3 regions of the Paenibacillus sp. NPDC055715 genome follow, and region 3 is predicted to be linked to each of the others. Evidence: riboswitches for the same ligand, from Rfam matches in the RefSeq annotation. Region 3 holds a riboswitch; each other region holds the start of a gene.

Region 1 (7,915 bases), on a different contig from region 3:
TCGTTGCTTAATGACCCGGAAGCTTTTGAGCAAGTACGGCGTTCCACTATTGTCCACAGCATTCAGGAGGATCTGGGCCGACTCATTAATCTCCATAACGAAAAGGCAGCACATAATGGTGTATCCTATACATTCACGCTACCGCTCATCTCACAAGAGGAATGGTATAACACGGTAGATGATGTGGGACTGATGGCGTTTATCCAGGGAATCCCGGTTGGAGACAGGTACTATAATAACTATGGGTTTGGCGGCGGAAGAGTCGTCAGGAAACAAGCCATGATCGGCGGCGTAGAGCCGAATACGGGAATTAAATATTTTTACAGAGATTCCTGCCCGGCCCCATTTAAAGCGACAGAGCGTTTTACGGATGAAAAATCTGCGGCGGCCGCAGGGTATTTTGAATATAAATGTTATAATGATTATAAATAAATCTTGAAACCATCTTTAAATAAATCACTCCCATGAGTGGTTTTTCTTTTTTTATAAGCAGACAATATCAAAATCCTTCAAATTCCCCCATTTTCAATATTCCGATAAGGCTGCTGAATGTGCTACAATAAGGCTTTGAAAGAAATGTATATGAAATAAGAACAGTCGGCATCGCCGATGACAATAAGGAGCCAAAAGCAGCTTATGAGTTTATTGACTGTAGAAAATGTATCCCATAACTTTGGGGACCGCGCATTGTTTAAAAATGTATCCTTTCGATTGCTCGGAGGGGAACGTGTAGGTTTGGTGGGAGCCAATGGTGTTGGTAAATCGACACTGATGAACATCTTGACCGGAAAATTGCTTAAGGATGAAGGCAAAGTAGAATGGACTCCACGTGTACGTTATGGGTATTTGGATCAGCACACCAAGCTGACACCTGGCAAAACAGTACGGGATGTACTGAAGGACGCCTTTCTCCCTTTGTTGGAATTGGAAAAGGAAATGATGCAGATCACTGACAAGATGGGGGAAGCTTCTCCCGAAGAACTGGAAGTGCTGCTGGAAGAGATGGGTGAAATTCAGGAACAACTGGATATGGGGGATTTTTACCTCATCGATGTGAAGGTTGAAGAAATGGCGAATGGACTGGGCCTGGCGGCGATAGGGCTGGATCGGGATGTATCCGCACTTAGCGGTGGACAACGGACGAAGGTGCTTCTTGCCAAGCTGCTGCTGGAAAAGCCGAATGTGTTGCTGTTGGATGAGCCTACCAACTATTTGGATGTAGAGCATATTGAATGGCTTACACGGTATCTGAAGGATTATCCATATGCGTTTATTCTTATTTCTCATGATACTGAGTTTATGAATCAGGTTGTGAATGTTATCTATCATCTTGAATTTGCCAAAATGACCCGTTATTCAGCCAACTATGAAAAGTTCCTTGAAATGGCGGACCTGAACAAAAACCAGCATATTGAAGCTTATGAGAAGCAGCAGGATTTTATTAAGAAACAGGAAGATTTCATTCAACGTAATAAGGCGCGCGCCTCTACGTCAGGTCGGGCGAAGAGCCGTGAGAAGCAACTTGATCGAATCGAGCGCATTGATAAACCGGAAGAAGCGGCTAAGCCAACATTCCAATTTAAAGAAGCACGTGCGAGTGGGAAAACGGTATTTGAGGGTATTGATTTTGAAATTGGCTACACTCATGCTCTGTTGCCTAAAATGTCCATGACGATTGAACGTGGCGATAAAATTGCGATTGTGGGCTACAATGGTGTTGGTAAATCGACATTGCTCAAAACCATTCTGGGAAAAATTCCGCCGATCAGCGGCAAGACTTATCAAGGGGATTTCTTGCAGCCAGCTTATTTTGAGCAAGAAGTACGAGCAGAGAAAGTTACACCGATTGAGGATGTGTGGAATGAATTCTCGCACTTGAACCAGCATGAAGTAAGAGCGCATTTGGCGCGTTGCGGTTTGAAAAATGAGCATATCACCCGTCCGCTATCCGCCCTCAGTGGTGGTGAGCAGGCCAAAGTCCGCTTATGCAAACTACTAATGCGGGAAAGCAACTGGGTGTTGTTCGATGAGCCTACCAATCACTTGGATATCAAAGCGAAGGATGAGCTGAAACGTGCCTTGAAGGAATACAAAGGAACGGTACTGCTCGTATCTCACGAACCGGACTTTTATGAGGATTGGGTAACCAAAACGTGGAATGTGGAAGAATGGTCAAGTAAAGTCAACTAAATATCCAGTTCTGTACCAAGATTCACAAGAATCGGGGTTTGCAGGATTAGGAAAATATGCTATGCTATCTTTAGCTGATACAATAAAATAGTTACACTAGGGGAGCCGCCAATGCGGCTGAGACGGAATAAACGGATTTCGGACCCTTTGCACCTGATCTGGGTTATGCCAGCGTAGGGAAGTGAGCGTCGTACAAACGAGGTTGCGAAATTATTACTTTGTTTGTACGTGGGACGATATACGTATACGGATATAATGATCCGTTCGGTTATTGGACGTACGTTAAACCACTTCCCTTGGGAAGTGGTTTTTTTGCGTTTTCGTTCGTGTTCATATGTTCGTATTCATATCTCGTACCCCTTCATTTTTTTGCTGGTAAACGTGGCTAGTCCATACCGTATAGCACGATATGAGACTGTAAAGATACAGGGTCAGCTTACAACCATTTAGTCCATTGTGAGGTGAGAGTGAAATCGAATTGCACGTAATTACGATGGAAGGCGATTCCGATGCACATGCACATACTGCCCAAGTGGCTGCTGCTATTCATCCGTATGTTCATTATGTACACGTGCGCTTGAAGCAGAAGGGCGCATCTGAACTCCTTGCATTGACCCGCAGTATGGCGAATCTGGGAGTTCCTTTACAGCAAATTGCAGTAAATGACCGAATGGATGTTGCTTTGCTTACCTCCGTTGGGGCTATCCAGCTACCAGCTAACGGATTACCTGCTGGGGATGTCAAAAGTTTACTTCCAGAGGGTACGCGCTGCGGGGTGTCGGTGCATTCTTTGGAGGAAGCACAGGCTGCCGAACGGGCAGGAGCGGATTATGTACTCTATGGTCATGTGTATGAGACTCACTGCAAGCCTGGTATTACTCCACGAGGTATAGCACAGCTTGAGCGCATAAGCAGGTTGTTGAGCATCCCTGTGATTGCTCTAGGCGGCATACAACCACGCCATATTCAGGAGCTGTATACTGCCGGTGCAAGCGGAGTTGCCGTAATGTCCGGCATCTGGGAGGCTGAGTCCCCCGTTGCGGCTGCAAGGGCGTACAGGCAAATGGTGGATCGGGTAGTTCACAGCCTGTAGTAGTGAAACGGAAGTAGGAGATCGCTGCAAGCAGAATCGTTAGTGGAGAGGAGAGATTTGAACATATGCCAGAGATAAAAACAGAGGCACAAGCTATTGGACACGCTGAATGCTTGGTGATTGGTGGAGGTGTCATCGGTAGCTCCATTGCTTATCATGTGGCCAAGGAGGGTCGCAGTACGATATTGGTGGAACGATTCATTCCGGGCGAGGGAGCCTCAGGGGCTGCGGTTGGGATGCTGGCAGCAGAGATTGAAGAATTCACCGACCCGGAGTTGGCACAGTTCGCTCGCACAAGCCGGGATGCATTTCCCGAACTGGTTCGTGATCTGGAGCGTTTGTCCGGTGTTGCGATGGAATTCCGGACAGAAGGATTTGTGACTCCCTTCCGTTCGGAAGCAGAGGGGCAAAAACGCTGGAATGCGGCTATTGCGCGAGAGGGTGATCATCCTGTGTGGTGGGATGCCAGAGAATTGGCCCGCCGAATTCCAGGTTTGGATGGTCAAGTGATCGGGGCTATATACCGATCAAAGGAGACACAGATTTCTCCTGTCCAGCTTTGTCGTGCTTATACGAGGGCAGCTGTCGTACTGGGAGCAACAATATGCTCTGGTACACAGGCGGAGCAACTCGTAGTACAGAATGGGCGAGTTTGTGGCGTACAAACAGACAGTGGTTTTTTTTCCTGCGAACAGGTCATTATTGCTGGCGGATTGGATAGTATGAGACTGCTGGAGCAGGTTGGTTTTAAATATCCGCTTAATCCGGTCAAGGGTGAGGCTGTTGCAGTCTCCTTGAAGGATCATCCATTGGAATATACCATGTACGCCGATGATATTTACCTGGTGCCCAAGCGGAATAACGAGCTTTGGATTGGGGCGACGAGTCTGCCACATCAGTATGACAAAGAGGTCACTATTGGAAGCCTGGAGGGGCTGCTGGCCCGTGCTTCTGCCTGGCTGCCTCGCGTCCGTGAAGCTTCTTTTATACGCACTTGGGCGGGCTTGCGTCCGCAGGCAGCGGCGGGGCGCCCTTGTATTGGATCTGTTCCCGGCGTGGAAGGAGTATATACTGCGGTCGGACACTACCGGAACGGTGTGTTGCTGAGCGAAGCTACCGGGCGTGCGATTGCAGCGCTGTTAAAAGGGGCTGATGTGACTGAGCTTGGAATAAGCAGTTTTTCTCCTGAACGTATAAAGGTGGCGAGCAAATGAAGCTGACGATTAACGGTCAGAACATGACCTTTTCTAATCCGATCATTCATGTGGATCAACTGCTGAAAGAGCTGGATTTGAAAGTGAAAACTGTAGTGGTGGAGCTGAATCGTCACATATTGACTCGTGAAGATCATGATGAAGCGGTACTGAAGGATGGAGATAGCTTGGAAATTGTACATTTTGTGGGAGGTGGTTAATTATGTTAACGATTGGAAAAGCATCTTTTACGTCAAGGCTGTTATTGGGTACAGGAAAATTCCCTGATATGGATATTCAATCCAAAGCTGTGGAGGCTGCGGAGACCGAAATATTGACGTTTGCCGTGCGAAGATTAAATTTGGAGGAACGGGATAAGCAACATTTTCTGGATACACTGGACTTGAGTCGTTATACGTTGCTACCTAATACGGCAGGAGCGACGACTGCGGATGAGGCAGTGCGCATCGCTAAGCTGGCGAAAGCTTCAGGTCTGTGCGATATGATTAAGGTGGAGGTCATTGGGGATAGCAAGACATTGCTGCCTGATCCTTTTGAAACGCTCAAGGCCAGCGAAAAACTACTGGAGGAAGGTTTTATCGTGCTGCCTTACATATCGGATGATGTGATTCTTGCCAAAAGGCTGCAAAAGCTGGGTGTACATGCTGTTATGCCTGGAGCTTCACCCATTGGTACCGGACGCGGCTTGCTAAACCCGTTCTCATTGGAGCTCATTATTGAACAAGCGGAGGTTCCAGTTATCGTCGATGCCGGTATTCGCTCACCTGGAGATGCGGCAATGGCGATGCAACTTGGGGCAGATGCCGTGCTGTTGAATACAGCTGTATCAGGAGCTCAGGACCCCGTAAAAATGGCTGAGGCGATGAAGCTGGCTGTTCGCGCGGGTAGATACGGTTTTGAGGCGGGCATGATTCCTGTAAAACGTTATGCCTCTGCAAGCAGCCCGACAGAAGGCTTGGTTCAGGCATGAAGGCGACTGAAAAAGCTGGTGTACAAGTACAACCAAGTGATCGTTATTCCAGACAGGAAAGATTCGCCCCTTTCGGGCCGGCAGGACAACGCCGTCTGGCTTCATCCCACGTACTGATTATAGGTGCTGGAGCGCTGGGTACCGGGATTGCGGAAACGCTCGTTCGCGGAGGCGTGGGCACTGTGACCATCGCAGACCGGGATTATGTGGAATGGAGTAACTTGCAGCGCCAGCAGCTTTTTCAGGAGAGTGACGCCGCAGAGAGGTGTCCCAAAGCAATAGCTGCCCAGCGAAGACTAAAGGAAATCAATTCGGAAACGATCATACATGCACATGTACTGGATGTTGGGGCAGAGGAATTGGAGGAACTGATTCAGGGAGTGGACCTCATTATGGATGCCACCGACAACTTTGATACCCGGCTACTTATGAACGATATGGCACAAAAGCATCGCATTCCTTGGGTTTATGGGGGATGTGTTGGCAGCTATGGTGTAACCTATACCATTTTACCAGGGAAAACGCCTTGTCTTCATTGTCTGCTTGGAACTGTACCGTTCGGCAGAGAAACCTGTGATACCGCGGGGATTATACCACAGGCGGTGCAGATGGTCACGGCTAACCAGACCACGGAAGCCTTCAAGCTACTTGGTGGATACCCGGACGATCTTAGGGGGAAGCTGCTTTCGTTTGATCTGTGGAAAAATGAGTATGTAGCGATAGCAGTAGACAGTGTCAAAAAAGCGGATTGTCCTTCTTGTGGCACACATCCGACCTACCCTTATTTGTCGACAGCCCATCGCCAGAAAACAGATGTACTGTGCGGCCGGGATACCGTTCAAATTAGACCAGCAGAGCCGATACAGGTGAATCTTAAAGAAACAGCGGACAGACTGGCTTCTTTGGGAGAGGGAAGAGTGGAGCGAAATCCGTTTCTGGTTTCTTTCAGTGAGGGAGCGCACCGTTTAGTTATTTTTTCAGATGGGAGAGCATTGATACACGGAACGAAGGATGTAACAGAAGCAAGGAACATCTATCACCGCTATTTAGGCTAAACCGTAAAAAGCAGGAAGTCTTCCCTTCGGGGAATGATTTCTCTGCTTTTTTGTTACAATATAATATGCTTGAATCGTTTGTATCAAATACGTCTGTATTCATATCGTAGTCCTATGTCTAAACACAGGTGGGTGAGAAGAATGAACCTGTTCATTTTACTCGTGGATGGGAATGAAGCATCTGCTATTACGTACGTGCGTCAGTTGGAGCAGGAAGGCTATCAGGTGGTTTATGCCCACAATATAGCGGAGGGAAAGTCTTATTTAGACGAGAATTCTGTGAATTTGCTGCTTCTGAATATGGATAATGAGCAGGCTGATACACACGGCATGATCCGTACTATGCAGCAAAATGATCCCACTGTTCCCATATTCGTAATGACCTCATCGGACGATGAGAATCATATTGTTTCCTGTTTTGAGCAAGGAGCACACGATGTGATTGTCCAACCCTTTTCCCCCAGAGTGTTTCAAGCCAGAGTGGCTAATTTATTGCGGATTTTTGGTACTGCACGTGATGTGAAAAGGCCGATACAGGCAGGTGATTTACATATTAATAGTGGGAGCAGAATGGTAAGCAGAGGCGGACAGAAGCTGGAACTAACTCTAAAAGAATTCGATCTTTTGTTTCATCTGGCTATTCATCTTAATCAGGTTTGCAGCAGGCAGCAAATTTTGAAGGATGTTTGGAAGCATGATTATATTGCAGATACGAACGTAGTGGACGTGTATATCAGGCATTTGAGAGTCAAGGTAGACAAAGGACAAAGATTCAAAATGATTCGCACGGAACGAGGCATCGGCTATTCACTCAGAACACCCCCGGAAGCAGAGTAGTATAGTAATGGAAAATATAAAGAAGCCGAGACCCTGAGTCCCGGCTTAAATACGTTAATTGAAATGAATGCTACAGCACGCGGCGTGCTTTAATGTATGTTCTTTTCCAGTTGCCGGAGTTCAAATTGGAGAAAGTAACCCCAGGTCCACCGTATGTGTGTAAAATTTTACCTCCGCCCACATAAACCGCTACATGTGTAATGTTGTGACCTGTAGCGCGGCTACCGCTCGAAAAGAACACGAGGTCACCCTTTTTCAGATTGGACTTGGATACGGCATGTCCAACTTTCGATTGTGCAACAGAAGTACGAGGCAGGTCGACGCCGTATTTCTGAAATATGTGCTTCATAAAGGAAGAGCAATCAAAATCGCGTGTAGTGCTTGTGGAAGCTCCAAATTTATAAGGAGTCCCCATATAGTTTTCACCGTAGTTAATTATTTTTTGACCCACAGAAGCAGTAGCGGTAGCAGCTTGAGCCGTATTTATTCCCTCTAATGCAAATGTTCCAAAGCCAATGGTCGCTGCCATGCCTGTGATAATTGCCTTTTTTATGAT
Region 2 (7,915 bases), on a different contig from region 3:
TGAACCGTGTTTGGGTACACGTACAGATCGGACACGTTTTTAATGGCTATCGTGCCTTCTGGAATGTTGGTGTAATACTCGGCACCATTTCGACCACCAGCCTTGAATGGGGCGCCAGCCGACAATACGGGAAGATTTTCGTATTCGGTCCCTTTAAGATGGTTTTGTACATACCACTTTTGTGCATTCGTCACAATCTGAATGGAGGGGTCATCCTGCACTAATGCAAAATAACTGTTAATCGGAGCGGTTGTGGTTCCTACCGGTTGACGAACATAATCCAGCGTTCCTTTATGCTCATCCTTGATCGCATCTATCAGTTTAAAGTCAGGAATAATCCGCACAGCCTGATTTTTGGTATTCACAACTGGACGCACCTCAGACTGAGAATTAGTTACGTTCCACTCGTTTTTTTTCTTTTCCAGACTCAGGTCAATAATGCCTAGCTCCTTGCCCCACGAGGAAGCTTCTACAGCCGGTACGCCATTAATCGTTCCTTTATCCAGATCTACACCCCTCATTCCCTTAAAGTCAGGGCCGGGGAAAGATTTATGTGCATGTCCAAATAGAATAGCGTTAATTCCCTCCACCTGGCTCAAATATTTAACGGCATTCTCCATCAATGGAGTTTGCGGTACATCCTCATAACCTGTGTGTGCCAGCACAATAATAATGTCGGCACCCTCGGTTTTCATTTGAGGAATAAACTTTTTCGCCGTTTCCACAATATCCTTCGTAACGACCTGACCCTTCAAATTGGCTTCATCCCACTGCATAATTTGAGGGGCTACCAAGCCGATTACGCCCACTTTGATCGTATAATCATCACCCTTTTCATCCGTTACCGTTTTATCAAGAATCCGATAAGGGGTAAAATAATTTTTAGTGCTTTGGCCCCCGATGTCAGCATAAACATTCGCATTTACGTAAGGAAAATCGGCTCCCTTGAGCGATTTCTCCAAAAAGTCGAGGCCATAATTAAACTCGTGGTTTCCCAGGGTAGCCGCATCGTAGCCCATCAAGTTCATCATCTTGTAAACAGGATGGACACGGCCTCCTTGCTCGAAGGTTTTGCTTCTGGCCATATAATCGCCCAACGGACCGCCCTGCAACAAGTCGCCGTTATCAAACAACAGGCTGTTTCTCGTTTCACTGCGCGCCTGCTGAATCAGTCCGGCAGTGTTAATCAAGCCATATTCGTTAATTTCCTTGTCTGCATAATAATCGTAGTTCATCAACGTGGTGTGAATATCCGTTGTTTCCATGATGCGCAAATTCACTGTAGAGCTCTCCCGAGAATCATTGGCAGCCCAGGACGGAGCGGCTGTAAATACCAGCATGCTACTGGCTACGGCTGCTGCTGTAAAGCCTTTAAACCATTTTTTATGAAATAACAAAATATATCCCTCCTCATAAGGTGTAGGCGTTATACACATACTTTTGCACATATATGTAAGCTTTGAACCCACCTTTCCTATTTTAATCCAACACCAGGAAAAAAAGTAGTCATTTACTCCACTTATTTATGAAGAAATAATAAATTTCCGAGAATATAAAAACCAGCAAACCTCCCAAATAACTCGGAGAATTGCTGGTTTCCTCCTATTCTATCCGTTTCTATTTCTCCCACACCTGACGTCCAGTTTGCTTACCCACATACTCAATGCGAGTCGGGTTTACATCCAGAATGACATAATCGGGATCATCCGGGCCGGAAAACCATTCTTTTAGGGAGTCGTTCCACACCTGTTTGCGTAATCCCTCATTAGCCGTTACCCGGACTGTAGCCTCGACCTCTACAACTTCCTTCGTACCGCCAACCTCATAGCCCAGCAGCAGATAAGCGTTTGGATTGTCCTTCAGCTCTTCTACCTTATGTGTTTTGCGATCTGTCGCCAGATGAATGTTCAGCCCTTCGTTAAAAAGAGCCATATAGCGCACCTTCGGCTTGCTGCCTTCCACCGTACCCAACGAGCAGAATTTGTTGTTATCCAAAGCCTTTACAATGGCTTGTTCCAGTTGGCTGCGATCCAATGTTTCCGTTTTACCCACGGTACAACAACTCCTTTTTGCAAATTAGAATTCCTGTGAATTGGTTTCCGCAAGATCATGGTCATTTCCAGACCAAAGCTCACATTAAAAGTGTACCCTGTCGTTTGGCAAATGAACCGTCACTTCTTCCCCCATGCTGGACAGACCCGCCTTCTAAGCATATAATCGTCGTAGTCAACCCGAATGAATAACCCATTCGACTATACAATGCCAGGGGTGCTGGAATCGGCCGGCTGAGAGTGTGTCCCAAGACACTGACCCTTACAACCTGATCTGGGTAATGCCAGCGTAGGAATGCTTAAGCAAGATGCGCCCTTTCTTTGACCAGGCCCATCCCCTACTTTGGTATATACAAGCGCAAGCGTCCCGGAACATCGGGGCGCTTTTTTTTGTGAAAGATGATGTTGTTGGAACAGATAGCGTCCGGCAGAAGTTATTTTTGTGAAATGGGAAAGATAAGCTGTCTGATCCGACGGATTACGGGTAATAAAAGGAGAGAACACAACGATGAAACGCATGAAAATGTTAAGCCTTGGGCTGATCAGTCTGTGGCTAATGGCCCTGACTCTGACCGCCTGCGGCGGAAGCTCCCCCTCTGCACCGCAAGGCGCGGCTCCTGCCGCCAACACCCAAACGTCTCCCCCGACCAAGGGACTCAAGGACGTTAAAGTCGTGCTCGACTGGACGCCAAATACAAATCATACGGGACTCTATGTCGCCAAGGACAAAGGATTTTACGAAAAAGCAGGCTTGAATGTCCAGATCGTTCAACCCGGCTCAGGCGGAGCCGATCAAATGGTTGCTTCCAATGCTGTACCTTTTGGTATCAGTTATCAGGAAGGCGTCACACAGGCCCGTACGCAAGGGGTACCACTCGTATCCATCGCTGCGGTCATTCAGCATAATACATCTGGCTTCGCAGCCCCGGTGGATCGCGGGATTAAGAACCCGAAGGATTTTGAAGGCAAAACCTACGGGGGCTGGGGTTCGCCCGTAGAAGAAGCGGTCATGAAATCCATCATGGACGCAAACAAAGGCGATGTAAGCAAGGTGAAGATCATCAACATGGGTAATGCCGATTATTTTACAGCCGTGAAGCGGGATATCGACTTTGCCTGGATTTTCTACGCATGGACCGGGATTGAAGCCCAATTACGGGGTGAACCACTGGATATGCTGTATGTAAAAGATTATTCCAAAAGCCTGGATTACTATACACCTGTGATTGTGAGCAACGAACAGACGATTAAAAATAATCCCGAGCTGGTCAAGGCCTTCATGGACGCGACCGCCCAAGGCTATGAATATACCATCGCTCACCCGGAAGAAGCCGCAAATATCTTGATCAAAGCTGTGCCGGAGCTGGACAAAAAGCTGGTACTCGCCAGCCAAAAATGGCTAAGCCCGCGTTATCAGGACGATGCTACCCAATGGGGCGTGCAAAAAGCGGAAGTATGGCAAAACTACTCCAACTGGATGTACGAGCGCAAGCTACTCAGCAAACCCTTGGAAGTCGATAAAGCCTTCACAAACAACTTCCTGCCCAAGCGCTGATCTTGTACATCGAACTTGAAAGTAGCCTTTGTGCCACTACGCAGTCGGATGGTGCTTCGCTTGTAAAGCACCATTCCGCCTACTTCGTTCTTATGCTTGTTTCGCTTTTATAAAAATGCCACACAACCTAGCTTAAAAACTAAGGTGCTTTTAAGGTGGTTGGCAGCGCAGCGGTTCATTTGAATCTGGAGAAGCGTAGCGCTCGCCTTTGCTGTGGGATTCTTACCTTTTAAATTTATCCAAAGAATCCCACAGCAACAGCGATCGTAAGATCAAATGAAACGCGGAGTGGTCTCTCAACCACCTTAAACCACCATATTTTCCCAAAAACACTCCACATGAAGGACAGGTGAATTCACATGGCTAACACACTGCTCAGTATTCAAGTGATTCCTAAAACCCCAAATAACGAGGACTCTTATGCATATGTAGATAAGGCGATTGAAGTTATTCAGCGCTCTGGTGTCAAACATCAGGTGAACCCCTTGGACACAACCATGGAAGGTGAGCTGGATGAGCTGCTGAAAGTGGTTAAGGACATGCACGAGGCACTGACAGAAGCAGGCAGTCCAAGTGTCATTTCACAGATCAAAATCGCACATAACCCGCAGGGCATCAGCATGGATAAGCTGACCGAGAAATATCGCCCATGAACCCGAAAGGCAAAAGCGCATCCTGGTGGAGAAGCGTATGGCCGCCCCTTGTGGCGGTCCTCTTCTTTTTAGCGGCCTGGCAGGGAGCGGTTTCCTATTGGCATATTGAATCATGGATACTGCCTGCTCCGTCCCTGATCGTGCAGGAGGGCATGGCCCAGTCAGCACTGCTCAGCGCGCACACTTGGGCTACCATTCGCTTAACGCTGGCGGGATTTGCTATCGGCACAGTGACAGGGCTATTGATCGCTATCATTCTTCATACCATCCCTTTTCTCAAATCAGCTCTGTATCCACTGCTCATTCTCAGTCAAAACATTCCGACCATCGCTCTCGGCCCATTGCTGATGGTGTGGTTTGGTTTTGGCATGTTGCCCAAGCTGATGGTTATTACACTGGTCTGCTTTTTCCCCGTGGCTGTAGCGGCCATGGACGGGCTAACTCGGACGGACCGCACGATGATGAGCTATATGCGCATGTCGGGCGCAGGCCGCATGGCTATTTTCATGAAGCTGGAGCTGCCGCATTCCCTGCCACAAGTATTTTCGGGCATCAAGATTGCCGCCACCTACAGCGTGATGGGCGCAATCATTGCCGAATGGATCGGAGCCAGTGAAGGAATTGGATATTATATGAACCTGCAAAAGTCGGCCTACCGTACAGATCTGATTTTTGCCGCCATTGGCATTATCGTTACACTTAGTTTGCTAATGTTCGTAGCTATTCTACTGCTTGAAAAATGGCTGGTACGCTGGAAACCCGATCAGGAATAGCTTCCAAATGGTATGACCAGAATACGCTGGAACCGAAGGATACCAAAGAAAGGACGTGGTGCGTATGAGTCTGCATCCTACTGACCTATCACCGCAAAATATGGCTGATGGACAATCAGCCCAAGAGGCCGTGGAACAGCAGGAACGTCCCTTTACTCCTCCAGCCTTGGAGCTGGACGGTATCAGCCTTGCCTTCCGTGAAAAGCGAAGCTTGCTACCCGTATTGCAAGATGTATACCTGACCGTCCAACCCGGGGAATTCGTCTCCCTAATCGGTCCGTCCGGCAGCGGCAAAAGCACGCTGTTTCACATCATTGGTGGGCTGCTCAAGCCCCAGCAGGGGCACATCCGTATGCACGGACAGGACGTAACCGGCGAACGCGGGCATATCAGCTATATGCCCCAGCAGCCCGCGCTCTTCCCGTGGCGTACCACGCTGGACAATGTGCTGCTCGGGCAGGAAAATGCGCCGCGTAAGGCTACAGCAGCGCAGCCCCGGCACACCAGCGAACGCGAACGCCGTGAGGAAGCCCTGCAATGGCTGGAGCAGGTCGGGCTTGGCCCATTCGCCAAGGCGTATCCGCATATGCTCTCTGGCGGCATGCAGCAGAGGGCGGCTTTCTTGCGCGCGCTGCTCAGTCCGCAAGAGCTGATGCTGCTGGATGAGCCGTTCAGCGCACTGGATGCGCTGACGCGCGGAGACATGCAGCAATGGCTATTGCGGATGTGGGAGAAGAACCGCCGCTCCGTGCTGTTCATCACTCACAGCATTGAGGAAGCGTTGCTGCTCTCCGACCGCATCTACGTACTGTCGGCACGACCTGCTTCGGTGATACACGTCGTAGACGTTCCCTTCCCCCGTCCTCGCAGGGAAGAAATCACCCTCGATCCGGGCTTTATCGAATGGAAACGGAAAATGACAGGCTGGATGCGCGAGGAAAAGCACAGACTGGAAGGAGACACGGGCAACGCTGGAGGCGTCCGTGAGGGTGCTTCAGGCAATGAGGCGAAACCGTTATGAATGACTCGAAGGACATGAAACTGGATGTGAGAACGCCATCGGCAGCACCCGCGCCGCTCATCGACGCGCACATTCATGTGGATAGCTATCCGCCTGAGCAGCAGGAGCTATTGCTCGCTTCGCTTGCTGATAGCAGCGTCGAAGCCGTCATAGCCGTGTCCATGCATCTCGCCTCCAGCCGGGCCAATTTGCGCTTGTCTGAGCGTTTCCCCGGTCTGGTACGCCCCGCCTTTGGCTTCCATCCCGAACAGCCTCTTCCATCGCAAGCCGAGCTTGATCTGTTGTTCGACTGGATGGACAAGCATGCAGAGCATATGGTCGCCATAGGTGAGGTCGGCTTGCCCTACTATAATCGGCTGGAAGCCTTGCGGAGCGGTGTTTCCTTTGACCTCGCTCCTTACATAGAATTACTGGAGCGTTTTGTCCGGTTTGCTCGGAAGCATAACAAGCCGATTGTGTTGCATGCCGTCTACGAGGACGCAGATATTGCCTGCGACTTACTGGAACGCCACGGCGTCACGCAGGCGCATTTCCATTGGTTTAAAGGCTCTGCCGCCACGACTGAACGCATGGCCCGTAACGGCTATTACGTCTCCTTCACACCGGATCTCTTGTATGAGGACGAAATCCGAAGTTTGGCAACACAGTATCCATCCGGTCAGGTGATGGCGGAAACGGACGGCCCTTGGCCCTTTGAGGGGCCTTTTGCCGGACAACAGACCCACCCACACATGACCAGCGAAGTTATTCGCGCGTATAGCAAACTGACAGGTCAAGATGAAACTGCCGTTCGGCAATTATTTTATGACAATACGAGACGCTTTTACGCACTGCCTGCTTTCTAAAGCCATATCAGCTATTCCCTGAAAAGATATACAAGCCAGCTTATAACAAAAGCAAAGAACCTCCTATTTTGCGGACTCATCATGCGCAAAAAGGAGGTTCTTTGTATTTTTCAAACATACCTATGGCTTCATGCCATTTATAGGTTGCTGCGTTATTTTTATCGCCTGCCCGACCTTTATTGCTTCAAAAATCCCTTTTGCTCCAAAAAAGACTTCATCTGCAAGCGTGCAGGCTCGGTCAGTCTTGCTGCCATCTGCTCTGACCATGGGGTAGACCGCTGGCCACCTGTGCGTTCCTTCAAATATTCAGCCGATGTGTGATCATACAGATCCACAGCTTTCATCGTCTGATTTTTATCGTAGCCGTTCATATGCAAGACACCGGACAGCGGAAGACGCGGACGTAAGCCCCCTTCCTGATCCGGTACACCAATACACATACCGAACACCGGATATACCAGCTCAGGCAATCCCAACAGCTCGGATACCTCGGCTATTTTCGTACGGATGCCCCCGATGTAGACAATGCCCAAACCGAGTGATTCGGCGGCTACCGCTGCATTCTGTGCAGCTAACGCGGCATCAATGGTCGCAACCGTATAATTTTCGACGGAACCTTCATAGGAAGGCTGGCCCGGCTGATGGTGAACCGTGACCTGCTTCAATCGGTACAAATCTGCACACCATACGAGGAACGCCGGGCATTGCTCAACATGAGCCTGCCCACCCGCCAACTCAGCCAGCTTTGTTTTCAAAGAAGGCTCTGTAACGGCAATGACGGTATAAGCCTGTACATTGCTGGACGAGGAAGCCATCTGGCCCGCTGCCACAATAGCTGCGAGCTGCTCGTCGGTAACAGCGTCTGATTTGAATTTTCGTACAGACCGATGATTCATCAACAAGGAAATCGTATCATTCATAACTGCTTCACTCCTAATCCATAAAATAAGCTCTTTATCTGTGTCAAGCTGTGCGTATACGAAGAAGTTTTTTCATGTTTGCATGGCACTACTACAA
Region 3 (7,915 bases):
AAGCCTGGCAGCAAAACGGTAACATCTGCGGTACGCGGAACGTTTCGTGATGATGCTGCGCAGCGTGCAGAGTTCCTCTCGCTGCTCAAGGACTGACCGGATAGGCGTGACGGTGATGAACAAAAGAGGGTGGTTTACGCATAGGCGTAGCCACCCTTTTTTGCTATCATGAGAATAGGTGGACGGTAGCTGGACTGGAGAAGGATGATAAGAAAAGAAGCAACATAGCTGCCTTGAAAATTACCATTAGCCTATGGATAACAGTTATTCTTAAGATAGGGGATACAGTATGGAGAATGTACTTATGTCAGCAGACAAAACAACGGTTTTGCCTGATCTGCAATGGCTTGAAGCGCCAATCGCGACCACTCAGACGGATGTTTTGTCTCCACTGGCGTGGGAGGAACTGGCCTGTCGGCAAGTAGGGCAAGGAGCTGCACCTATTTTGCATCTATGGCGGCACCCGGCTGCGTTGGTGATCGGCCACCGGGACCGCAGGCTTCCGTACGCGCCGCAGGCGATGGAGCGTGTGCGGAATGCCGGAACCTCGGTATGCGTGCGTCCCTCGGGTGGAGCGGCCGTCATGCTGGACAGGGGAGTATTGAACCTGTCCCTGATCCTGCCGAATCCGCAGCGGGCGATCAGCCTGCATGAAGATTTTCGGCTTATGGCGGGGCTGATTGCCGATGCGTTGGCCCCATGGTCCGCCGAGGTGCAGACCGGGGAAATCGCCGGGTCCTTCTGTCCCGGCGATTACGATGTCAGCGTCCGAGGCCGTAAGTTTTGCGGCATTGCGCAGCGGCGGCAGGCCAAGGCCTATATCATCACGGCCTTTGTGATGATTGAGGGCAGTGGCACGGAGCGCGCACAGGCGGTGCAGCGGTTCTATGCGGAGGCAGCCGGAGCTGCGCGGTCGGCCGTGCCGAAGCCGGATTATCCGCAGGTAAATCCGGCAACGATGGGCAGCCTGGCGGAGCTGGCCGGGGTGCCGTCTGTTGAGGCGTATACGGCATCGCTGCGCCGTATAGTCGAAAGTCGGGCGGCGATTTTGCCTGCCGATGGCTCACTGGTGCAGCCGCAAGGACTGACGGAGCAAATGGCGGCGCTCAGAGAGCGATACGATTCGCAGGTGTAGTGTGAAGCATGTCTCTAGCTACAGAGGAGTCTTAGCTTAGAACGGCTGCCATCTCAGCTTTGAGGCTTGGGTGTAGCGCTTTTCGACCTCAGGCCAGTTAACGACATGCCACCAGTCCTCAATGTATTTGTTGCGCTCGTTCTGATGCTTTAAGTAATAGGCATGCTCCCACACATCAATCGCCAACAGCGGAATGGACTCCCATTGAGTCAGGTTCTGGTGCTTTTCAGCCTGCAAAATTTCAAGCCGTCCTGCACGTGGACTCCACGTTAGGATGGCCCAGCCGCTGCCCTCGACCTTCTCGGCTGCCGAGCTGAATTGCTTCTTGAATGCGTCGAAGCTGCCAAAATCCTTTTTAATCTGTTCCGCCAGCGGTCCGCTTGGTGTTCCGCCACCTTGAGGACTCATGATCGTCCAGAAAAGAGTGTGCAGATAATGGCCTGCGCCATTAAACGCAAGCTCGCGTTCCCAATGCTTCACAAGGTCAAAATCACCCGTTTTCCGGGCCTCTTCCAGCTTTTTCTCCGCTTTGTTTAAATCATTCACATAGCTTAGATGATGCTTGTCATGGTGAATACGCATCGTTTTTTCATCAACGTACGGTTCAAGCGCATTATAGGGATAAGGAAGCGGCGGTAAACGATGTCCCCCGATGGGAACCGGTCGGCCGGGGGAGGCTTTTTCCGTAGCCGAAGGCTCTGTCTGGCTGGACTGAACGCCTTTGTCTTTGCTCGCCCACGGCCCTTCCCACCTCGTGCCGCCTGTCTGCCGCTCTCGCAGCGTATCCTCGGGATAATCCTCGCCTTCTGCCGCTACATGATACAATGCAGTGGCCCGCGCAATGGAGCCGGGCTCCTGAAAGGGATTGGTCGAGATCAGGAAATACTGGCTCTCATGTGCCGCATGCAGCACAACTCCCGTGGATTTCGGCTGCTGCCGTACCGCATGGCTGTGCTCGGTCAGCAGACTGAGCTGCCGTACATACTCCTGTGACTGGCGGTTTGCGGTTTGCAGCAATTCGTCCAGACGACGATTCAGCTCTTGTGAGACAGGCTGTGAATCTGATGTCACTCCTGCCGTTGCCTCAGTCGATTGTAACTCTTCTGGCACCGATCCTGACCCCAATTCTCTCGACTGCCCCGATTGCCTGGCTTGTGCTTGTACAGCAGCCGACGTTTGCTCCCATTGACGATGCCACGCCTGATCTGCCGGATCGAGGGCGCTTCGCTGCTCTTCAAGCAGCTCTATAGCGGTGCGTTCCGTCTGTTCGAATACCGTCCTCCAGTCATCCAGCAGCCGCACGTAAGCAGGCTCCAGGCCCTCTGTAGCGGACTTAATCACTTCCACATGCCAGCTTTCCTGCTGCTTCCAATGCCGGATTTCCTCCAGCACACGTAAGGGCAGGAAAGACCCGTAAGTACTCAGCATCGTTTTTACCTCCTGTATCTCACTATGGCTATCCGGGCTGGTCCCAAGAACCTGACCCGGGTGCATACGTACCCAGTATATTCGCCGTCTCATCGGGAATATGTCTACAAACTCCCCCGATCCGGCTCGGACATGTAATGTGGGGCAATGAATACATAGCTGGACGCAAAAAGAGAAGCCTCGCTGCGGCACGGGTTAGGTGTCCACAGACGGGCTTCTCCAGGTTGAAAGGAGTACGGCTTCTAAAATAGAACCATTACTTCGTAGTCGTTTGTTTACTGGCATTAGCGATCATTTTCTTGTCCTCCAGCTCCTGTACACCGCTTAAAAACGTCGATACTCGCCGCAAATACTCACGTGGATGCTCTCTGAAAATAAGCTCATGCAGCCCGTTTTTGACAATCCATACACTGGAAAGCGGGTTGGTCTGATTGGCAGCAAGCTTTTCCGCAATCGGGTAAGGAGCTTTTTCATCCTGCGTCCCATGTACGAACATGATCGGGAACGGATAGTTTTCCGTTTTGACCTCTTGATATGGAATCTGATGCAGGCTGGTACCGTTCAAGACTGGAAACAGCAGCTCCAGAATTTCCAGAGACGGATGGCGCGGCAGATCAATTTGATTATGAATGTTATGGTACAGCGTATCCGGCTCCAACAGGAAGGTGCTGTCCAAAATCATGGCGTCCACATCCTTGGTTTGCAAGCCCGCCTGAAGGGCGGTTCCTGCCCCCATCGAGAAGCCCCATACGATAATTTCCGAGGAGCCGCGTTGCTTCGCAAGCTGGATCGCCCCGAGAAGCTGCTGGGATTCCGCTTTACCTCCGGTCGCCACGGCTTTGCTGTTTTGTGATGCGAATCCGTAATCGAACATGACAACGTTAAAATTCAAACGGTGGGCATAATGCGCCAGGTCATACATCGGAATCCAGCTTTCTTCGCGATTAGCCCCGTAACCGTGGCTGAAAATAATCGTTTTGCGCGATTGACCTGCCGGGATGTACCAGCCCTGTACCATCCGGCTACCGTCCTTGGCGGGGAAGTTGACTTCCTCGTAGGGCATGCCTTTGGCCTGCATTGGGTTCGAGTACAGTGGCGCGACGGTTGGATTCGTCAGTACCCATGCGATATAGGCGTGCAGGGCAATAAAGCAAAACAACAGAAAAAATACGACCGACAGCAGCAGGGCTATGACAACGTGCTTGAACCGCAGCAGACGGGGGTTGACCAGTGGGGTGGACGGCTCCTGAACAGCATGCTGTAACTGAGAGCTGCGCTGGGATGTCGAAATCATGCAAGAGCCTCCTTATATAAAAATGAACTTTGTTTCATAGAATTCTAGGTACAATTCCACTTGAAAATAATCGTTTATGTCCGTATAGATACCTATTATCGTATGATGCGTGTTATCCAAAGTCAACGTCTGAACCGGAAAAGTAAAAATGATGCAAAGATTTGTCGATGTTTGTTCTCGTTCTGTAATATGGCTGTCATAAAAACATTGGTTTACAGTAGCCGCGACTATTCTATATAATTTATGTAACCATGTTTCATGGTGTGAAACGAATATGGAACAAAGAGGAGCGGTTCACAATGGAAGACCGTAAATTAACCGTTCGCGCCGTGGAGCGTGCGCTTGATATATTGATGTGTTTTACCGGAGATTCCGATCTGGGCCTGACAGAGATTGCTTCCAAAATTGGTTTGCATAAAAGTACCGTCCATCGGCTGCTGACCACGTTGGAGGATCGGGGATTTGTCGTTCGGAATGCCGCAACGGAAAAATATCGGCTTGGCATCCGGATATGGGAGCTGTCCACCCATCTGTCGCAAAGCGACGAGCCGGCGATACTGTTACAGCCAGCGATGGAAGGATTACGTGATCGTCTGGGCGAAACGGTCAGCTTATACTTGCGCGATGGTAGCATGCGTACCCGCATTCAGGCCGTGCAGAGCAATCAGGCGATCCGTCGCGTTGCGCCAGTGGGTGCGCGCATGCCGCTGGCTGTAGGAGCCTCCAGCAAGGTACTGGCGGCCTTTATGCCGCCGCAGGAGCTGGAAGCCCTGCTAAGCGGGGACGAATGGCTGCCCTCGGTAGACCCGGAGGTCTATAAGGCTCAATTACAGGATATTCGTGAGAAGGGCTATGCGACCAGCTATGAGGAGCGGGAGTCGGGCGCTGCTGCTGTGGCTGCGCCTATCGTGAATCGGAAGGGACAGGTCGCTGCGGCCTTGTCTGTATCCGGCCCGGTCAGCCGACTAGCTCCTGAGACGCTGCATGATTTTGTCCCGGTTTTGATCGAGGCGGCAAAGGAAATGGGGCTTATGCTTCCGTAACAAGGATTAAGAGCAATGGGCAACCAGAGCAAATTTTGAAGGCGATCTTGGAAAAAGGAACCAGAGAAGGGTTGCCAAAGCCGTAAATTTGAAGTAATCTGATGGGGATGGCGTGTTGTCAGTTATAGCCGCCTCATGCGAACAGAATTGTAGGGCGGGCGAAAGATTACCGCCACTCTAGCAGATCTAACGAAAGATCTGCGACAGGATATGAATGTAGGATCATCACAAGATTGTGTGGATGAAATTCATATCGCAGTTACTGGGGGAGCCTGTAATGCCGGGCTGAGATGGAATCGCACTGGATTCCGGACCCTTTGCACCTGATCTGGATCATACCAGCGTAGGGAAGTAATCGGCCATTGAAATGTATACGCAGCCGCTGTCTACGGCAATGCATCGGAGTATGTTTCCGCGTGTGTAGCTGTCTGGATAGCTGTTTCGTTAGATTAGCCGGTTCCCTGGGGAACCGGCTTTTTTGCATAGATAGCCAGCCTGGGGATGGTTCCGGATCGGTGTGTTATTTCATCGAAACGGGAGGAATGGACAATGAAACCGACAGAAACAGAAGAAACAGTAGGGAACGCAGTGGATGAACAGTCAGGAGGGGGGAAGCCCTTTCCGGGGAGCCGCAAGGTATATATTCAAGGCTCGCGGCCGGACATTGCCGTACCGGAGCGTGAAATCGCCCTGCATCCCACACATACGCCGCAGGGCACGGAGCATCATGAGCCGTTACGTGTGTACGATACGAGCGGTCCCATGACCGACGAAGCCTATCAGGTCGATATCCGTAAGGGCTTGCCTCCATTCCGGCGAGCTTGGGCACTGGAACGGGGCGATGTGGAGGCTTACGAGGGGCGCTCCGTCAAGCCGGAGGATAACGGTTTGAAGCCCGGCTCCAAACGGGAGGCGGCGGAATTCCCTGGCGTCACCAACCGTCCGCTCCGTGCGCAGGAAGGGCGCAGCGTGACGCAAATGCATTATGCGCGGCAAGGGATCATTACGCCCGAAATGGAATTTGCGGCTATCCGCGAAGGGGTGGAGCCTGAGTTTGTGCGGCAGGAGTTGGCGGCAGGACGAGCCATTTTGCCTTCGAATATCAATCACCCGGAAAGTGAGCCGATGGTGATTGGTCGTCATTTTCACGTGAAGATTAATGCGAACATTGGTAATTCTGCGGTTACGTCCTCCATCGAGGAGGAAGTGGAGAAAATGACCTGGGCTGTACGCTGGGGCTCGGATACGGTCATGGACCTGTCCACAGGCCGTAACATCCATACGACGCGTGAATGGATCATCCGTAACTCCCCTGTGCCGATTGGGACTGTACCGCTGTATCAGGCGCTTGAAAAGGTGAACGGCGAAGCTGAGGCGCTAACGTGGGAGCTGTATCGTGACACACTGATTGAGCAGGCCGAGCAGGGCGTGGACTATTTTACAATTCATGCGGGCGTGCTGCTGCGGTATATTCCAATGACGGCAAGCAGAATGACAGGAATTGTGTCCCGTGGCGGGTCGATCATGGCGGCTTGGTGCCTTGCGCACCATCAGGAGAACTTTTTGTACACGCATTTTGAAGAAATATGCGAAATTATGAAAGCCTACGATGTGGCCTTTTCCCTCGGGGACGGTCTGCGTCCGGGCAGTATCTACGATGCGAATGATGAAGCACAGTTTGCTGAGCTGGTTACGTTGGGCGAGTTAACGCAAATTGCCTGGAAACATGATGTTCAGGTTATGATTGAAGGGCCGGGACATGTCCCGATGCACAAAATCAAGGAGAATGTGGACCTGCAAATGGAGATTTGCAAGGAAGCTCCCTTTTATACACTGGGACCGCTCACGACGGATATTGCACCTGGCTACGACCATATTACCTCGGCTATCGGGGCGGCGATGATCGGTTGGTTCGGGACGTCCATGCTATGCTATGTTACGCCGAAGGAGCATTTGGGCCTGCCGAACAAGGATGATGTCCGCGAGGGTGTCATTACGTACAAAATTGCGGCACATGCTGCCGATCTGGCGAAGGGCCATCCACGGGCGCAACAACGGGATGATGCTTTGTCCAAGGCACGCTTTGAATTTCGCTGGCGCGATCAGTTCAATCTTTCGCTCGACCCTGAGCGGGCCTTGTCCTACCATGATGAGACGCTGCCGGCAGAGGGCGCCAAGGAAGCTCATTTTTGCTCGATGTGCGGTCCCAAGTTTTGTAGTATGCGTATCACGCAGGACATTCGCGCCTATGCCGCGGACAAGGGGCTGAATACCGAAGAAGCGGTATCCGCCGGGATGCGTGAGAAGGCAGAGCAGTATCGGGATGCCGGGCAGTAAATAGGTAGCGAGTCAATCAACCGGGAAGCCAAATGGAGAGCACTGGCAAGCTCGTCAGAGGCTCTATATCCATGAAGGTATGAACTTATAGACGTATGAATACAAAAGCCGTGGTTCTCTACAGATGATGTAGGAAGCCACGGCTTTTTAGCTTATGTAAAGCGAAATCATGCAACCGGATCAACGGCTACTTTATTTTTTACCCATTTTCTCATTCAAAATGTCCTGAAAGCTGAGCTTCTTCTCCGAGTTATCTTCTTTCTTCTGCATACTCACCGCGTTGGCACGTTGGTATTGATGGTGAAAGGGCATCAGGGTGTGTACAGTTAAGTTCATTGTATTCATGGGGGTGTTCCTCCAATTCCATTTCGTCAAATTCAGATTGAGTTGCTTGGACGTCTGTATAGGACTGCTCGTATGTACTTGATGTCGTAATACTGGGTAGGCTGCTTGGCAATGATTCAATCATTATAAACGCAATATTTCAAATTAAAACGTTTTTGACATAAAACAGGAAAATGGTCATACGTGTCCAAAATTTGGATTAGGCGGATGGTCATTCTGAGGGAAAATGTGCCTAGGCCCAAAACAAGGGCCAGAGGCCCGTTTTCTTAGTTTGGTAATCGGGATTGTTTTTTTTGTTGAATATCCTTATATAAGTAAATATGAAGTCAGTCT

What was found. Region 3 has a riboswitch for thiamine pyrophosphate ahead of thiC (phosphomethylpyrimidine synthase ThiC). Riboswitches for the same ligand answer to the same signal wherever they lie in the genome.
Region 1: another riboswitch for thiamine pyrophosphate. It lies ahead of ACWGOO_RS11010 (thiamine phosphate synthase); the one in region 3 lies ahead of thiC (phosphomethylpyrimidine synthase ThiC).
Region 2: another riboswitch for thiamine pyrophosphate. It lies ahead of ACWGOO_RS20545 (ABC transporter substrate-binding protein); the one in region 3 lies ahead of thiC (phosphomethylpyrimidine synthase ThiC).

What each region holds. Positions count from the first base shown of each region.
Region 1 covers NZ_JBSHGA010000005.1:173,130-181,044, forward strand. Annotated here, with positions in the region: gene ACWGOO_RS11000 (hypothetical protein) at 1-432, shown strand, start outside; gene abc-f (ribosomal protection-like ABC-F family protein) at 637-2,190, shown strand; TPP riboswitch at 2,279-2,387, shown strand; gene ACWGOO_RS11010 (thiamine phosphate synthase) at 2,669-3,283, shown strand; gene thiO (glycine oxidase ThiO) at 3,349-4,497, shown strand; gene thiS (sulfur carrier protein ThiS) at 4,494-4,697, shown strand; gene ACWGOO_RS11025 (thiazole synthase) at 4,700-5,467, shown strand; gene ACWGOO_RS11030 (ThiF family adenylyltransferase) at 5,464-6,522, shown strand; gene ACWGOO_RS11035 (response regulator transcription factor) at 6,664-7,359, shown strand; gene ACWGOO_RS11040 (C40 family peptidase) at 7,430-7,915, opposite strand, start outside.
Region 2 covers NZ_JBSHGA010000019.1:1,470-9,384, forward strand. Annotated here, with positions in the region: gene ACWGOO_RS20535 (bifunctional 2',3'-cyclic-nucleotide 2'-phosphodiesterase/3'-nucleotidase) at 1-1,397, opposite strand, end outside; gene ACWGOO_RS20540 (pyridoxamine 5'-phosphate oxidase family protein) at 1,618-2,052, opposite strand; TPP riboswitch at 2,255-2,364, shown strand; gene ACWGOO_RS20545 (ABC transporter substrate-binding protein) at 2,560-3,606, shown strand; gene ACWGOO_RS20550 (MTH1187 family thiamine-binding protein) at 3,966-4,259, shown strand; gene ACWGOO_RS20555 (ABC transporter permease) at 4,256-5,032, shown strand; gene ACWGOO_RS20560 (ABC transporter ATP-binding protein) at 5,097-6,053, shown strand; gene ACWGOO_RS20565 (TatD family hydrolase) at 6,050-6,898, shown strand; gene nfsA (oxygen-insensitive NADPH nitroreductase) at 7,075-7,818, opposite strand.
Region 3 covers NZ_JBSHGA010000007.1:27,886-35,800, reverse strand. Annotated here, with positions in the region: gene folE (GTP cyclohydrolase I FolE) at 1-96, shown strand, start outside; gene ACWGOO_RS13280 (lipoate--protein ligase family protein) at 305-1,135, shown strand; gene ACWGOO_RS13275 (Fe-Mn family superoxide dismutase) at 1,172-2,563, opposite strand; gene ACWGOO_RS13270 (alpha/beta hydrolase) at 2,820-3,857, opposite strand; gene ACWGOO_RS13265 (IclR family transcriptional regulator) at 4,157-4,900, shown strand; TPP riboswitch at 5,155-5,267, shown strand; gene thiC (phosphomethylpyrimidine synthase ThiC) at 5,450-7,237, shown strand; gene ACWGOO_RS13255 (hypothetical protein) at 7,430-7,582, opposite strand.